DNA from 2 places in the Candidatus Ruminimicrobiellum ovillum genome. Region 1 is predicted to be linked to the other one. Evidence: riboswitches for the same ligand, from Rfam matches in the RefSeq annotation. Region 1 holds a riboswitch; the other holds the start of a gene.
What was found. A riboswitch is a leader RNA that binds a small molecule or an ion and turns the genes downstream of it on or off. The one in region 1 is predicted to bind cobalamin.
Positions count from the first base shown of each region.

Region 2: it holds a riboswitch for cobalamin, as region 1 does, so the genes downstream of both, B2Y85_RS02700 (TonB-dependent receptor plug domain-containing protein) here and B2Y85_RS06000 (ribonucleoside triphosphate reductase) in region 1, are expected to answer to the same signal.

Region 1 covers NZ_DGIC01000010.1:317,056-320,320, reverse strand. The annotation lists gene B2Y85_RS06010 (DUF4416 family protein) at 1-109, shown strand, start outside; gene B2Y85_RS06005 (metallophosphoesterase) at 91-1,215, shown strand; cobalamin riboswitch at 1,364-1,558, shown strand; gene B2Y85_RS06000 (ribonucleoside triphosphate reductase) at 1,688-3,265, shown strand, end outside.
Region 2 covers NZ_DGIC01000008.1:37,929-41,193, reverse strand. The annotation lists gene B2Y85_RS02700 (TonB-dependent receptor plug domain-containing protein) at 1-1,813, opposite strand, end outside; cobalamin riboswitch at 1,959-2,128, opposite strand; gene B2Y85_RS02695 (ABC transporter ATP-binding protein) at 2,489-3,262, opposite strand; gene B2Y85_RS02690 (FecCD family ABC transporter permease) at 3,259-3,265, opposite strand, start outside.

The DNA of each region.
Region 1 (3,265 bases):
ATACAGAAAGGAAGGTTTCACAAAACTTCCTTGGACGTACCCCGATTATTTATGTCCTACGGCAACCGAATTTATACTAAAAGCAAGACAATGTCTGTTAAAGAAATAGGATTAAGAATAGTGTTTTTTATAGTTTTTCTATCCATTTATATATTGGGAAATGCTTACATTATTTACAGAGTTATGCACGACTTAAAACTTCACGGACTTGCTCTTACAATATTTATAATTTTTTATCTTGCAATAACTTTTTTGAGTGTATATTCTTTTAAAATATCGAGATTTAACAGTCCGACAATATCGGCAAAAATTTTAACGGAAATAGGATACATTTGGCTCGGAATATTTTCTATATCTCTTACATATCTGTTAATATCTCACCTAGTATTCATTTTCGGACATACTCCGAAATTCAGGTACAACACAACATTAATAACCGTAATTTTAATTGCCGTTTCTTCCGTTTATTCCATAATTAATACATGCGGTGATCCGAAAGTCAGAGAATATGAAATAAAAGTTCCTAATTTACCTGTAGACAAACTTTCAATTGTCCAATTATCGGATATTCATATAGATGTGACAACAAAATATGATACTGTTAAAAGAATCGTAGAAATAACAAATTCTTTAAATCCGGATATTATTGCATTTGTAGGTGATTTGGCAGATACGGATATAACAAAAACTTATGAAAAGTACGGACTTTTAGATTTTAAATCCAAATACGGAACTTTTGCCGTCAGCGGGAACCACGAATATTACAGAGGTATAACAAATTACGAATTTGTTTGTGATAAAATAGGATTTAAGCTTTTAAACAACGAAAATGTTTTAGTAGACGACAAATTTTATGTTGCCGGTATCACCGATCCAACATCAATACAAATGAACTACAAGCCTTTAAATGTTGCGAAATCTTTAGAAAACATAGATTTCAGTAAACCGGTAATATTTTTATCTCATCAACCTAACCCGTTTTTTGAAAGTCAAAAATATCCTATAACGATACAACTTTCCGGACATACTCATGCCGGGCAAATTCCGCCTTTTGATATCATCGAATACTTTTTATACAAATATTTCTGCGGCTTATATAAAGACAGTGATTCCTACATTTATGTAACCACAGGAACAAGATGGTGGGGCCCGCCGATGAGACTTTTTTCAAAATCCGAGATAGTAAAATTTAATTTGGTAAAAAGTTCAAATTAATTTATCTTTTCTTGTTTTTTCAATAACTACTAATTTTAATTACAAACCAAAAACCACTACATATAGTTACGAAACCCATATAAAAAATCAATATATTGTGTTTTAGGTATTGACAAGCCATAAATTAAAACATATAATCAATTTATAATTTTTGAAATCTTTTGTTGGTGTTTTCTCATAAAACTTAATAGGAAATTCCGTTAGAATCGGAAGCACTCCCGGTGCTGTGATAGGGAACGAAAAACTTTTTGAAACAAAGTCACTGCTTAATTTAAGCGGGAAGATAAAGTTTAGTAGGTTATTACCCTTAAGCCAGAAGACCTGCCGACAAATACATAATATTTATAAAGGTTGTCGAGGAATGACTTTTTATAATTCAAATGGAAACAAGAAAACCAGGGTGCCTTTCCATAATTATGTTCAAAATTAATAGAAGTGTCAAAATAAAATTTAAAAAACAGGAGAAATTTAAATGGAACAACTTTCGGTTTTTGATTGTATCGTAAAAAGAGACGGCAAGCAAGAAAAATTCAATTCACAAAAAATTCAACAGGCAATTTTAAAAGCAGGTCAGGCAACAAATGAGTTCGACGACAAAATCGCTTCGAAATTAACGGTAAAAGTTTTAAGTATCGCACAAGAAACCATTACGGACGGACATCCTACCGTAGAACAAATACAGGATATCGTTGAAGAAGTATTATTAAATTCTCCTTATAAATCTTCGGCAAAAGCTTACATTATATACAGAGATCAGCACTCAAAAATGAGAGAAATCGTTTCTAAGTTTAATGTAGATTTAGTTGATCAATATTTGTCTAAAGCAGATTGGCAAGTAAAAGAAAACAGTAACATGTGCTATTCCCTTCAAGGTTTAAACAACTATATATCATCGGAAGTCAGTAAAGCATATTGGTTAAACAAAATTTATACCGACGATATAAGAAAAGCTCATACCGAAGGTGATTTACATATTCACGATTTAGGAATTTTAGGTGTATATTGTGTAGGTTGGGATTTGCACGATTTATTGGTTACAGGTTTTAAAGGTGTTGCCGGTAAAGTAGAATCAAAACCTGCTAAACATTTTAAAACGGCATTGGGACAAATAATTAACTTTTTCTTTACATTACAAGGTGAAGCAGCAGGTGCTCAAGCATTTTCAAGTTTTGATACATTGCTTGCACCTTTTATCGCATACGACAATTTATCTTACAAAGAAGTTAAACAAGCATTACAGGAATTCTTGTTCAATTTAAATGTTCCTACAAGAGTTGGTTTCCAGTCACCTTTCACAAACTTAACGCTTGATTTAAAAGTTCCTAAACATTATAAAGACGAAGCAGTTATAATCGGAGGAAAACCTCAAGCTAAAACTTACGGCGATTTCCAAAAAGAAATGGATATGTTAAACAAAGCATTTTTGGAAGTTATGCTCGAAGGTGATGCAAAAGGCAGAGTATTCAGTTTCCCTATCCCTACATACAATATAAGCAAAGATTTCGATTGGGATAATCCTGAATTAAAATTGTTGTGGGATGCAACGGCAAAATACGGTATTCCTTACTTTGCAAACTTTATTAATTCCGATATGGATCCGGACGATGCAAGAAGTATGTGCTGCAGATTAAGAATTGATAACAGAGAATTAAGAAGAAGAGGCGGCGGACTTTTCGGAGCATCTCCTTTAACGGGTTCTATCGGTGTTGTTACATTAAATATGCCGAGACTCGGTTATGAATCTAAAACAGAAGAAGAATTTTTCCAAAAATTAGATAAGTTAATGACAATAGCTAAAAACAGTTTGGAAACAAAGAGAAAAGTTTTGGAAAAACTTACGGATCAAAACCTTTATCCGTATATGAGCTTTTATTTAAGAAACATTAAACAGAGATTCGGTTGCTATTGGAAAAACCATTTTTCAACTATCGGTGTTGTCGGTATGAACGAATGCTGCTTAAATTTCTTAAAAGAAAACATCGCAAGCCAAAAAGGTAAAGATTTTGCAATAAAAGTGTTAACTTTCATGAGAAACACATTACAAAAATAT
Region 2 (3,265 bases), on a different contig from region 1:
CCGTAATTCCCGGCATCGGATAACCATAACTTAATTGATATTTATCATCATTTGTTAAGTTGTTTCCCTTAACCCATAATGAAACGTATTTCATTATTTGATAATCTGCTCTTGCATTAACTATACAATAATCTTTTAAATAGTCTCCTGTTTCACACAATGTTGTGGTAACATAAGAAACATCAGCAGATATTTTTAAATCTTTTATAGGTTTAACGGTTATTACATAATTTAAATTATGCATAGGTTTATAAATTAAGTCGGTATGAGTTTTTGTATCTTCTGCTCTTAAATATGTGTAATTCAATTTATGTTTAATATCTTTTGTCATATTATAGTTTGCTTCAACTTCATAACCATACTGTCTTGCTTCGTCCACATTCTGTGCTATATATTTATAAGTTTCAAGATCATATATATTTTGTATTAAATCCTCACTGGTAATATAAAATCCAGTTACTCCAATACCTATGGTTCCATTATTATATTCAATACCAAAATCACTTGATATACCTTTTTCAGGTTTTAAATTAGGTGCCGGAGCATACCAAGTATCATCACCATAAATTTGACCGAATGTCGGAGCATTCCAAACTTTGCTTACATTACCTGAAACTTTTATTTCATCAGTTAATTTATAAACAGCAGAAAGTGCAGGTGTAAATACATCTTCATAGTCGGTATTTTTATCTCCTCTTACAACTGGAATTAAAGTTAAATCACCAAATTTTAATATTGCCTGTAAATACGCTGCAGCATTTTCTCTACTTCTATTTATTTTTTCAGTATCATATATTAAATCTTTTTGTTTGAATTCTGTTTTATCCCATTCCAAACCTAATGTTAACATTTCTTTGTATGTAACGTTTCCTTTAACTCCGGTATTTACAGTATTATATTCACTAAAATAAGCTCCCCAAGCATCATACATATCACCAGCTTTTCTTGTATAATTCGCATTGTATCCTGAAACTTGAACCTTAAAATCTTCTATTTTTGTATTGTAATCCAATTTTAAATAATTATTATCTTCAAATTGTTTTGCAGTTTCTGATGCATAAGTCAAAGAACCAGGATTTCCTAAATCGGCATTATATGCCTGTCCTGATAATATTATTTCGGAATTTTCTGTTAAATTTACACCGATTTTACCGAAAATATTTTTTGAATCATAAAATGAATTTTTCCTGTAACCATCTGAAGACAACATAGAAGGCGCAATCAATATAGATATAACATCATTTGCATAAGCCCCTGTTATACCTGCATTTATTGTGTTAAATGTTCCATAAGAAAAATACGGATTAACATTCGGTGTTAAAGGTGTAGCTTTTTTTGTTATAACATTGATAACACCACCGAAAGCTCCTGTTCCGTAAAGAGCGGCACCCGAACCTCTTATAATTTCAACTCTTTCTATCATACTTGCAGGAATTGCCGTAAAGTCTGCTCCACCACCTGTTCCTATATCGTTTACAGGTCTTCCATCAACTAAAACCAATACCTGACCTGCTGCGGAACCTCTCATGGAAATTGATTGTGCCTGCCCCAACGGGCCATAAGCTTTATAAGAAACACCTACTTCATCTTCAACTATTTCTCCCAAAGTTTTTGCACTTTTTTCTTTAATTTCTTCTTCCGTAATAATGGTTAAGTTTGTTGTTAAATCGCTTAACGGTTCTGCCGTTTTTGTTAAAGACAAAAAGACTTCTCCTTCGTTTTCATCTTCATCATAATCTGCTGCAATTACTGTTTGAGTAAATGCAGATACTGCCAAACTCAATACTGCCAATAAACTTATAAATTTTCTCATTTTATTTTTTCTCCATAAAAAAACTTATTTTTGTATAGCAAAAATTTTCTATACATCCGTCTTTCCATACATCCATACCTCAAAAATCGTATGGCGATTTTTTATCCGTCAATAATAAACGATTGTTTCATAATAACCTCCTCGGGGTTTATTTTGATTAACGGTCGGTCTCCTGACTTAGAGTTTTTACTGCAAATATTTCCTTCCCGATTTTTTGATAATCAGTGAAAATATTTAATTACCGCACTCAATACAGTAGCCGGACTGTAGCCGATTCTCACGGCTTTCCCGTACACCGTTATAACTGCAATTTATAATTTATAATGTACAATGTATAATTAGCTAAAAAATCTTTAAATTTTTCGTTTACAAGCATGATTAAAGCCGTCTATGAGCGCAGAAAAATTTAGAGCAAAAAGCTATAAATAAAAAAAGCTTTTTAGTGCGAACATGTTTGAAAAAAATCCGTTTCGTTAGGTTGTTAGGATTTTTTAAGTTGGAGCACGGCTTTAAATTTTTCAAACGAATGGCTTTTTTGCTTGTAAATGAGAAATTTTAAAAGAACTAAAAACGACAATTTATAATTTACAATTTATAACTAAATTTTTCAAATTATTTTTGTCGTTGTTGCTTTTCTAAACTTATAACCCTATAACCTAATAACCTGTCGTTATTTTAATTGTATACCGGTATAACTACAGGTTTTTTCGATATCGGATTAGTATGAACAACAACTTTTACATCATAAACTTTTTCTATATCTTTATAATTTAAAACTTTTTCGGCAGATCCGAAATTGATAACCTTTTTATCATCAAGAAAAACTATATCCGAACAAAATTCTCCTGCCAAATTCAAATCGTGAACGGTAGTAATAATTGTTTTATTATATTTTTCGTTTAACATTTTTAACAACTTAAATATTGTTGCCTGACTGCCGATATCAAGATGAGATGTCGGTTCATCGAGTGCAACAATATCGGTTTGTTGAACCAATGTCTGCGCCAACAAAACTTTTTGTCTTTCCCCGCCGGAAAGTTCGTTTATATTCCTTTCTTCTAATTCCGATGTTTCGGTAAGTTTCATTACATCTTCAACTGTTTTAAAATCTTCTGCACTTGCCATCTTGAACATGTTTGTGTAAGGATATCTCCCGAACATAATAAAATCTTTAACATTAAAAGAAAAGTCAAACTGCATCGTTTGCGGCATAAAAGAAATTTTCCTTGCCAAAATATTTTTTTTCATATCATAAACATTTTTATCATCAATGAAAATATTTCCTTTTACGGGTTTTAAAAGCCCTGCTATTGATTTTAGCAATGTACTTTTACCGGTTCCATTTTTACCGATAATTCCGATAAAAGATTTCTCTTTTAAGTTTAAAGTTATATCTTCAAGAACCGTTCTTTTATCGTAAGATAATGAAACTTTTTCTATTTTTATCATATA